Sphaerisporangium krabiense: one gene and its partner. The protein of the gene in region 2 interacts with the protein of the main gene of each other region in a pairwise test. Links are inferred from orthologs where the notes say so. Each region holds a gene or a part of one and is shown on either strand. Other genes may lie near its edges. The genes, in order: BJ981_RS09810 and BJ981_RS00935.

Evidence for each region.
Region 1: the proteins of BJ981_RS00935 (region 2) and BJ981_RS09810 interact in binary tests that used the Escherichia coli proteins (3 or more experiments, as listed by UniProt). The link is inferred for Sphaerisporangium krabiense from one-to-one orthologs.

Annotation. Positions count from the first base shown.
Region 1 is NZ_JACHBR010000001.1:2,271,374-2,278,799, reverse strand. Bases 2,135-5,275 are described here. They hold BJ981_RS09810 (DUF4118 domain-containing protein), read left to right. Parts: upstream 2,135-2,476; coding sequence 2,477-5,074; downstream 5,075-5,275. Other genes in these bases: BJ981_RS09815 (potassium-transporting ATPase subunit C), read left to right, coding at 2,135-2,423. Also shown: potassium-transporting ATPase subunit KdpB, read left to right, coding at 1-1,545; more of BJ981_RS09815, read left to right, coding at 1,545-2,134; BJ981_RS09805 (hypothetical protein), read right to left, coding at 5,277-5,939; BJ981_RS09800 (LysR family transcriptional regulator), read left to right, coding at 6,284-7,261. UniProt on the Escherichia coli protein: Member of the two-component regulatory system KdpD/KdpE involved in the regulation of the kdp operon. KdpD may function as a membrane-associated protein kinase that phosphorylates KdpE in response to environmental signals.
Region 2 is NZ_JACHBR010000001.1:208,391-211,789, forward strand. Bases 1-2,799 are described here. They hold BJ981_RS00935 (response regulator), read right to left. Parts: upstream 1,835-2,799; coding sequence 1,166-1,834; downstream 1-1,165. Other genes in these bases: BJ981_RS00930 (RecQ family ATP-dependent DNA helicase), read left to right, coding at 1-1,123; BJ981_RS00940 (phosphatase PAP2 family protein), read right to left, coding at 1,979-2,707; BJ981_RS00945 (phosphatase PAP2 family protein), read right to left, coding at 2,691-2,799. Outside these bases: more of BJ981_RS00945, read right to left, coding at 2,800-3,399. UniProt on the Escherichia coli protein: Member of the two-component regulatory system KdpD/KdpE involved in the regulation of the kdp operon.

The DNA of each region.
Region 1 (7,426 bases), 2.1 Mb from region 2 along the record:
GTCCAGATCACGCAGAAGCCCGGCGAGAGCTTCATCGACCGCATGATCGCGCTGGTCGAGGGCGCGAACCGGCAGAAGACCCCCAACGAGATCGCGCTCAACATCCTGCTGGCCGCGCTGACGATCATCTTCCTGGTCGCCACCGCCACCATGCAGCCGCTGGCCGTCTACTCCAAGGCCGTGAACCCCGGCATCCCCGACTCCCTCGCGCTGACCGGCGACGGCGTCACGGGCATCGTGCTGGTCTCGCTGCTGGTGTGCCTGATCCCGACGACGATCGGCGCGCTGCTGTCGGCGATCGGCATCGCCGGCATGGACCGCCTGGTGCAGCGCAACGTGCTGGCGATGAGCGGGCGCGCGGTGGAGGCGGCGGGCGACGTCGGCACCCTGCTGCTGGACAAGACCGGCACGATCACGCTCGGCAACCGGCAGGCGTCGGACTTCGCGCCCGCCCCGGGCGTCCCGGCCGCGGACCTCGCCGCCGCCGCCCAGCTCGCCAGCCTCGCCGACGAGACCCCCGAGGGCCGTTCGATCGTGGTCTTCGCCAAGCAGGCGTACGGCCTGCGGGAACGCGAGCCCGGAGAGCTGCTCCACGCGGCGTGGATCCCCTTCACCGCCCAGACCCGCATGTCGGGCGTCGACGTGGACGGCCGCCAGGTGCGCAAGGGCGCGGCCACGGCGGTCATGAAGTGGGTGCGCGACAACGGGGGCCACCCCACCGACGAGGTCGGCCACCTGGTGGACGGCATCTCGGCCTCCGGCGGCACCCCGCTGGTCGTGGGGGAGGTCGTGGACGGCAAGGCGCGCGTGCTCGGCGTCATCCACCTGAAGGACGTCGTCAAGCAGGGCATGCGCGAGCGGTTCGACGAGATGCGCCGCATGGGCATCCGCACCGTGATGATCACCGGGGACAACCCGCTGACGGCGCGCGCCATCGCCGAGGAGGCCGGCGTGGACGACTTCCTCGCCGAGGCCACGCCCGAGGACAAGCTGGCGCTGATCCGGCGGGAGCAGGAGGGCGGACGGCTGGTCGCGATGACCGGCGACGGCACCAACGACGCCCCGGCGCTCGCGCAGGCGGACGTCGGCGTGGCGATGAACACGGGCACCACCGCCGCCAAGGAGGCCGGGAACATGGTGGACCTGGACTCCAACCCGACCAAGCTCATCGAGATCGTGGAGATCGGCAAGCAGCTCCTGATCACGCGCGGCGCGCTGACCACGTTCTCGATCGCCAACGACATCGCCAAGTACTTCGCGATCATCCCGGCGATGTTCGCCGCGGTCTATCCGGGCCTGGACGCGCTCAACGTCATGCGCCTGGCGAGCCCGCAGTCGGCGATCCTCTCCGCGGTCGTCTTCAACGCCGTCGTCATCGTCGCGCTGATCCCCTTGGCGCTGCGCGGCGTGCGGTACCGGCCGTCCACGGCCGCCAAGCTGCTCAGCCGCAACATCTATCTGTACGGCCTGGGCGGCATCGTCGTCCCGTTCGTCGGGATCAAGGTCATCGACCTGTTCGTCCACCTCCTTCCGGGGATGTCGTAATGGAACGTCTGCCAAGCTGGATCCGTCAGCACCTCGCCGCGCTGCGCGCGCTGCTCGTCCTCACCCTGGTCACCGGCGTGATCTACCCGCTGGTCGTAACCGGGGTGGCCCAGGGGCTGTTCACCGGCAGGGCCAACGGCTCGATGGTCCAGAAGGACGGCAAGGACGTCGGCAGCGGCGTCATCGGGCAGTACTTCACCGACGCGGACGGCGGCCCCGTCAAGAAGTACTTCCAGAGCCGTCCTTCGGCGGCCGGCGCCGGCTACGACCCGACCTCCAGCGGTGCCAGTAATCTTGGGCCCGAGAACATCGTGGACACCCTGCCGGTGCCCGGGGCCAAGGACGCCGAGGGGAACCCCGACACGGGCAAGCAGAGCCTGCTCACCCAGGTGTGCGCCCGTAGCGCGGCGGTCGGCGCGCTGGAGGGCGTCAGCGGCGCCCGGCCGTACTGCACGCCCGACGGGGTGGGCGCGGTGCTGAAGGTCTTCCCGGCCGTCGGGACGCCCACCCGCGCGGTCAGCGTCAACCAGGCGTGCCCCGCCGCCCCCTTCGCCGCCGAGTACCGGGGAGTGAAGGTCGAGTGCGGCAAGCCCGGCGAGGACTACGCCGCCGGGCGCACGATCGCGGTCCGGGGCACGGCGAGGGCGGTGGTGCCCCCGGACGCGGTCACCGCGAGCGGGTCCGGCCTGGACCCGCACATCTCGGTGGCCTACGCCGACCTCCAGGCGCCGAGGGTCGCGCGGGAGCGCGGCATGACGCCGGACGCGGTGAAGGCGCTGATCAGAGAGAACACCACGGGCCGCGCGCTCGGCTTCATGGGCGAGCCGGCGGTGAACGTCCTCCGGCTCAACCTGGCCCTCGACCGGGCGAAGGGGTGAGCCCAGGGGGTAGACCGGATAGAGGCGCATAAAGAAAAGGAAGGGATGGGCCGATGAACCCGGTCCGCGGCCGGCTGCGGATCTATCTCGGCGCGGCGCCCGGCGTCGGCAAGACCTTCGCCATGCTCGGCGAGGGCCATCGCCGCCGCGAGCGGGGAACCGACGTCGTGGTCGGATTCGCCGAGACCTACGGCCGGCGCCGCACCGCCGACCTCCTGGAAGGGCTGGAGACCGTCCCCCGCAGGACCGTCGTCTACCGGGGGGCGAGCTTCACCGAGCTCGACACCGACGCGGTGATCGCCCGGGCCCCGAAGCTGGCGCTGATCGACGAGCTGGCGCACACCAACGTGCCGGGCTCGCGCAACGCCAAGCGGTGGCAGGACATCGAGGAGATCCTCGACGCCGGGATCGACGTGGTCTCCACCGTCAACATCCAGCACCTGGAGTCGCTGAACGACGTCGTCCAGCAGATCACCGGGGTGCAGCAGCGCGAGACCGTACCGGACGAGGTCGTGCGGAGGGCGGACCAGGTGGAGGTCGTGGACATGGCGCCCGAGGCGCTGCGCCGCCGCATGGCCCACGGCAACATCTATCCCCCGGAGAAGATCGACGCCGCGCTGTCGAACTACTTCCGGGTCGGCAACCTGACCGCGCTGCGCGAGCTGGCGCTGCTGTGGGTGGCGGGGAAGGTCGACGAGCAGCTCGACAGCTACCGCGCCGCCCACGGCATCTCGGGCACCTGGGAGGCCCGCGAGCGCGTCGTCGTCGCGGTGACCGGCGGGCCCGAGGGCGACACGCTGATCCGGCGCGCGGCCAGGATCGCGGCCAGGACGAAGGGCGCCGACCTGCTGGCCGTCCACGTCACCCGCTCCGACGGGCTGAACGGGGCCGACCCGGCGAACCTGCTGCGGCAGCGCACGCTCGTGGAGAGCCTCGGCGGCACCTACCACCAGGTCATCGGGGACGACATCCCGCAGGCGCTGGTGGACTTCGCGCGCGGGGTCAACGCCACCCAGCTCGTGCTCGGCGCCTCACGCCGGGGGCGGATCGCCTCGCTGTTCGCGCGCGGGGTCGGCGCCACGACCACCGTCCTGTCCGGGGCCATCGACGTCCACATGGTCACCCACCCGGAGGTCAGCAAGGGACGGCGCCCGATGCGCAGGGCGGCGCTGACCGGCACCCGCAGGATCGCGGGCTGGGCCATGGCCGTGGTGATCCCGCCCCTGCTCACCGTCGCGCTGCTGCCGTTCCGGGGCGAACTGGCGCTGCCGAGCGAGATCCTGCTGTTCCTGTTCACGGTCGTCTGCGTCGCGCTGGTGGGCGGCATGTGGCCCGCGGTGACCGCGGCCGTGGCCGGGTTCCTGCTGCTCAACTACTTCTTCACCCCGCCGGTGAACCGATTCACGATCTCCCAGCCGGAGAACCTGCTCGCGCTCGGCGTGTACGTCCTCGTGGCGGTGATGGTCAGCGCCGTCGTGGACCTGGCGGCGCGGCGCACCCGGGAGTCGGCGCGGGCGAGCGCGGACGCCGAGGTGTTGTCCACCCTGGCCGGGCACGTGCTGCGCGGCGAGGCGGCGCTGCCGTCCCTGCTCGCCCGGCTGCGCGAGACGTTCGGCCTGTCGTCGGTGACGCTGCTGGAGCGCGTGGGCGATCCCAGCCCGGACGACTACTCCGAGCCGGAGGCGTGGCGCATCGTCGGCATAGCAGGCGCCGCGCCGTGCCCGGCCCCTTCGGCCGCGGACACCGACGTGACCATCGACGAGAACCTCGTGCTCGCGGTGAACGGACGGCTGCTGGACGCCTCCGACCGCAGGGTCCTCGAGGCGTTCGCCGCCGAGGCGGCCATCGCGCTGCGCCAGGAGCGGCTGCGCGAGGCGGCCGAGCTGGCCAGGCCGCTGGCCGAGGCGGACAAGATGCGCACGGCCCTGCTCGCCGCCGTCAGCCACGACCTGCGCACACCGCTGGCCTCGGCCAAGGCGGCCGTCGAGAGCCTGCGCAGCACGGACGTCGCCTGGAGCGAGGAGGACCGGGGCGAGCTGCTCGCCACGGCGGACGAGTCGCTGGCCAAGCTCGACCGGCTGGTGGCCAACCTGCTCGACATGAGCCGCCTGCAGGCGGGGGTGCTCGGGCTCAGTGCCGAGCCGACCGCGATGTCCGAGATCGTGCCCCTGGCGATCGACGACCTCGGCCCGGCCGGGGACCGCGTGGCGCGGGACATCCCGGCCGGCCTGCCCGAGGTGGACGCCGACCCGGCGCTGCTGGAGCGGATCCTGGTCAACGTCATGGGCAACGCCGTCCGCTACAGCCCCCCGGACGCCAAGGTGCTCGTCACCGCGAGCGCGCACGGCGGCCAGGTGGAGGTCCGCGTCATCGACCGGGGCCCGGGGATTCCCGCCGAGGACCATGACCGGGTCTTCATGCCCTTCCAGCGCATGGGCGACCGCGACAACCACACGGGGGTGGGGCTCGGCCTCGCGCTGTCCCGGGGGCTGGCCGAGGCGATGGGCGGCTCTCTCGTGCCCGAGGAGACGCCCGGCGGCGGGCTCACGATGGTGATCGGCCTGCCGATCGCACGGCGGGCGGTGACGCCGGTGGAGGAAGGCGCGTTTATCGGAGACACCACCGGAGACAATGCGAATAGTCACCTGTGACTACGCTATGTCACTGAATCGCGGAGCCTGCTAATGATCAAGACCATTCTCGTCGCCTTGGCGCTCGCCGTCGTAGCGCTGATCACCTTTGGTCTCGTGTCCGGCTTTCGGGAGTCGCCCTCCCGGGGCAAGACCAAGCGCCGCTGACGCGGACGAAGAACGCCTGCCCTCGCGCGCGGGGGCAGGCGTTCGCGTCTCCGGGTCAGTCGCCCCTGCGCCGGGTCAGCAGGCGCCAGCCGGCGACGACCACTGCGGCGCCCGCGACGGCCGCGGCGACGATGATCCATGTGGGCGCGCTCGCGCCGGTGGAGGCGGCGGGCGAGGCGGGGGCGGCGTTCGGCGGCGCCGAGGGGGCGACGGAGGGTGGCTCGGGCGCGCCGAGGGCGTCGATCAGCTCGGCGTCGATCGGTTCGCCGTTCACGACGGGCTCCCCGGCGCGCACCGGAGCGGCGCCCAGGCCGACCTGGCGGTTGCCCAGGCACAGCCCGGTGTGCAGGGGCACGCCGGGGTCGGGCTGCAGCATGCCCGTCTTCTCCGCGGAGGCGAAGACGAGGTACCGGCCCCCGGTGGTGAACTGGTAGCCGCACGCGGGGCTCTCGGCGTTGGACGCCACCTGCACCTCGGTGACCGGCTCCCCCTTGTAGACCTGGTCGGGGCGGAACGTGTAGACGATCGGCGGTGTGGGGCCGGCCGGGTCCCCCTTGACCTGCCGTGAGGCCACGACCGTCCCGGTGAAGACGGCGGCGGAGAGCCGCATCTGGTCGGCCGGCTTCAGGGTGGCGCAACTACAGGCGCACGCGGTGCCGGGGGCCAGCACGACGAAGCCCGCCACCAGGAGCAGTACGGCCAGCACTCGATGTCCCATGGCCCTGAAACGTACCCGTGCCGCGACCGGTTCGCCCCGCGCCGCCCCCGATCCTGCGGCCGGGCCGCCCCGAAAGTTCTTCGGCCCCGAAAGTTCGGGGCGGCACCTCGCGGTGCGGAAGTTCGGGCCGGGAGCCACCCGGGTGCTCTTGGGGCCCGCGTGACGGCATGAGCCCCTTGTCCGGCTTTGGCGGGGCGTTCGCGGACGTGCGTGTGAGGGGCGCGGCGCGCCTCGTCGCGTCGCCCCTCGGTGAGCCGCCGTCCCCGCTCCGCTCGGGGACCACTACGGCTGACGAGCCATTATTGGGTCTACTCTAAAGTTTCTTTACTTATTAAGCTCATTTCGTGGATCTAGAAGTGCGTCATCTGCGTGCGGTCTGCGCCATCGCGGACCACGGGAGCATCTCCAAGGCCGCTGCCGCGCTGAAGACCTCCCAGCCGTCCCTGGCGGCTCAGCTTCGGCGCATCGAGTCGATGTTCGGCAGCCCGCTCTTCGAGCGCGGGCGCGAGGGAGCCACGGCCACGCCACTCGGCGAGTGGGTGCTGGCCCGGTCTCGCTCCCTGCTGCCCGCGTTCGAGGAACTGCGGCGCGACGGAATGAGGTTCGCCGGCCGGAGGGTCGTGCGGGTGGGGTGCATGTCCAGTCACCTCGCCCTGCACATCATCGGCACCCTCCGGGAACTTCTGCCCGACGCCGAAGTGAGCATGCGGACGGAGGAGGCGATGGACGTCCTGCCGAGCCTCCTGCGTTCGCAGCGGCTCGAACTGGCGACCCTCGCCGACTACCCCGGTCTCCCTCTCACACCGCCCGCCGGCGTCGGATACGCCCCGGTCGCGTGGGAGCCGATCTTCGTCGCCGTGGCCGAGAACCATCCGCTGGCCGCGCACCAGGAGATCGAGCTGGCCGACCTGGCCGGCGAGGAGTGGTCGCTGCCGGTCATGATCGAGGTCGGACATCGAGAGCATTTCTCCGATGCCTGCGCCAAGGCGGGATTCGTCCCGAAGATCGGCTGCGAGGCCACCCTCAGCGTCGCCGTGGACCTGATCGCCGCCTCGCGGTGCGTCGGGATGTTCCAGGCGACCAGCAGAGGCTACCCCGGCATCGCCATCCGGCCACTGGCGGGTACACCGCTCAGCTTCCGCCACCTGATCGGGTGGACGGAGGCGGGCCCCGTGGACCCGCAGATCTCTGAGCTCGTGACGGCGGTACGGCGCGCGTACTGGGCGGACGCCGAGAAGGCACCCGTGTATCAAGACTGGCTCAAGCGACACGGACCCCTTCCTCAGCCCCAGGCCCAGGACCCCTATAGCGCGATCGTATAGGAAGCTGTGGGGTTACCCCCCTCGCACCGTGAATGTCACGGTGTGCTTCAGCCCCGGCCGGGCTCCTCCCCTCAACCCCCCAAGGGACAGGAGTCACAAGGAGTGAAATCCCCACTTAAGAGGTCGGCCTCGCTAGCCGTACTGGCAGCAGCGGCCCTGGCCTCG
Region 2 (3,399 bases):
GGTGGTCGCGCTGACCGCGACGGCCGCGCCGCTGGTGCGCGACGACATCCTCGATGCGCTCGGGCTGTCCGGCGCGAAGGTGATCGTCCGCGGCTTCGACCGGCCGAACATCCACCTGGAGGTGCGCAGGTTCGTCACCAAGGAGGACAAGCGCCGCGCGCTCGTCGAGGACGCCGCCGCCCGCACCGGCCTCGGCCTGGTGTACGTCGCGACGCGGCGCGCGGCCGAGGAGTACGCGGGCGCGCTGCGCGAGGCCGGGCGGCGCGCCGAGGCCTACCACGCGGGGATGAAGCCCGCCGACCGGCACCGGGTGCACGGGATGTTCCGCGACGGCGCTGTGGACGTCGTCGTCGCCACCTCGGCGTTCGGGATGGGCATCGACAAGCCCGACGTCCGGTACGTGCTGCACTCCGATCCGCCGGACTCGCCGGACTCCTACTACCAGGAGATCGGCCGGGCGGGCCGGGACGGGAAGCCCGCGGAAGCCGTCCTGTTCTACCGGCCCGAGGACCTCGGCGTGCGCCGGTTCTTCGCCGGAGGGCGGGCCGACGAGGAGCTGCTGCTGCGCGTGGCGACGCTGGTGGGCGAGCACGGCGGCGCCGTCCCCGCCCGGGAGCTGCGCGAGCTGCTGGACATCGGGCCCTCGCGCCTGACCGGCGTGGTCAACCTGCTGGAGCGGGTGGGGGCCGTCACGCTCACCGACCGCGGCGACCTGCGGCCCCTGCCGGGCGGGCCGCCGCCGGAGCGCGCGGCGGCCGAGGCGGTGGAGCTGGACGACACGCGGCGGCGGGTCGACGAGTCCAGGATCGAGATGATGCGCGGCTACGCCGAGACGACGGGGTGCCGCAGGCGGGCGCTGCTGGAGTACTTCGGCGAGCCGTACGAGCGGGCGTGCGGCAACTGCGACACCTGCCAGGCGGGCGCGGCGTCCACGCCGGCGGCCGGGCGGGCGGAGGAGGGGCCGTTCCCGATGCACGCCAAGGTGGTCCACAAGGAGTGGGGCGCGGGTGTGGTGATGAGCCGCGATCCCGACCGGATCACGGTGCTGTTCGAGGAGGTCGGGTACAAGACCCTCTCGCTGCCGGCGGTGCGGCGCGACGACCTGCTGGTCCTGGCGTCCTGAGCCCGGCGGAGGCCGGTCCCCCGATGACCGGCACGGCCCCGTCTACGGCTGGAAGCGGTAGCCCATTCCCGGCTCGGTGAGCAGGTGGCACGGGTGGGCGGGGTCGGCCTCCAGCTTGCGCCGGAGCTGCACCATGTACTGCCGCAGGTAGTGCGTCTCCTTCACGTAGTTGCTCCCCCAGACCTCGGTGAGCAGGCGGCGCTGGCTGATCAGCTTGCCCGGGTTGCGCAGCAGGATCGTCAGCAGGTGCCACTCGGTGGGCGTGAGCCGTACGCCGCCCGAGACCGTCTTGGCGACCAGGTCGACGACGTGGTCGCCGACGGGGATCTCGGCCAGTTCCTCCTCCTGTGTGGCCGCGCGCCGGGTGACGGCGCGGATCCTGGCGAGGAGCTCGTCGATCCCGAACGGTTTGGTCACGTAGTCATCGGCGCCCGCGTCCAGCGCGTCCACCTTGTCGGCGCTGCCGGACCTGCCGGACAGCACGATGATCGGCACCTTGGTCCAGCCCCGCAGCCCGTGGATCACGTCCACGCCGTCGATGTCGGGAAGGCCCAGGTCCAGCACGACCAGGTCGGGGTGCCACCCGGCGGCCTGGCGCAGCGCGGTGCCGCCGTCCCTGGCCACCTCGACCTCGTAGTGCCGCGCGAGGAGGTTGATACGCAGGGCCCGCAGTAGCTGGGGTTCGTCGTCAACGACGAGAATCTTGGTCATACGCCGCCCGCTCTGAAGTAATTCGGCAGAGTGAGGATCATAGTCAAGCCGCTCCCCCGAAGTCTCCTCTGGGTGGAGGGTGCGGCGTTCCCCCTCAGCCAATCGTGCCCGAGCGGGCGGCGTGCGCCGCGCGGAGCCCCCGGCCTACCGGGTGTCCACCGCGCGTCCTCGCCCGCCGGGGAACAGCGGCGTGCCGAGGATCGCGTAGCCGACGACGGCCAGGCAGGCGAACCCGAGCACCAGGCCCCACGTCACGTCCGTGAGGTGGTGCATGCCCCGGTACAGGCGCGAGACGGCGACGATGAGCGGGCCCGCGAGCCCGAGGCCCCACCACAGCGCCTTGAGCAGGGCGTGACGGTGGGCGTGCAGGGCCAGGACCAGCGCCATGCCGCAGTAGAAGCCGACGGCGGCGCTGGTGTGGCCGGAGGGGAAGCTGGAGGTCGGCGGCGCGGGGTCCAGGTGGTGGACCTGGGGGCGCGGCCGCTGGATGAACACGGTGGCCTGCAGGAACACCAGCGACTGCGACCACACGGCGAGGATGATGAAGATCGATTCACGCCAGCGGTGGAAGACCAGCCGGAAGGCGATCGCGGCGATCGCGGTGAGCACCACGATCACCGGCGTGTCCGACAGCATGGACCCGTAGTGCGTGAGGGTGTTGAACAGCGATGTGCGGTCCTGCTCCAGGCCCTGGTTGACCGCGAGCTCGCCCGCCACCTCGCTGTGCAGCGGCCTGGTGATCAGCCACCCGACGCCGTCGGTGACGAGCGCGATCAGCACGACCGGGAGTAAGAGAAGGCGCGCGGCCCATGCCGCGGTGGAGGACCACCGGGAGCCGTCCGCCGTCCTGACCTGACTAGCCTCCGTGACCATGCTCTCTTCCCTTCGGGGATATCTCTTCCTTGGCCTCCGGTTCCACGCCCTCGCGGTGCGGCGCGGCGGGGCGGCGGCCGATCTCACGACGCCATGTCTCGAAGGCCGCGGTCGTGGCGGCGATCACCGCCACGCCGAGCACGATGCCCGCCGTCACGTCGCTGACCCAGTGCACGCCGAGGGCGACCCGCGTGTAGGCGACGCCGGCGACGATCACCCCGGCGACGGCCCAGGCGATCGTCCGCTGCCTGCCGCGCAGCATGGGCAGGATCAGCAGGACCATCACCCCCGCGCCCAGGGTGGCGTTGAGGGCGTGGCCGGACGGGAACGACGCGCCCGGCGCGATCGCCACGGGGTCGGGCAGGTGCGGACGGGCGCGCGCGACGATCACCTTCAGCGCCAGCCCGAGCAGCCCGCCGACGGTGATCGTGGTGACCGCCCACGCGGCGAGCCGCGGCGCGCGCCGCCACACCAGGTAGATCGCGGCCAGGCCGACGACCACGCGCCAGACCTCGGGGGCGAAGACGTGCGTCCAGATCTGCAGGGCCGTCACCCAGCCGGGCCGGCCGACCGCGAAGGCGTGCAGGTCGCGGGCGACGCTCTCGTCCAGGTCGTTCAGCGGGCCGAAGGAGGTCTGGACCAGGACGAGCAGCAGCGTGAACGGCACCAGGGCCAGGAACACCGCGCCGGAG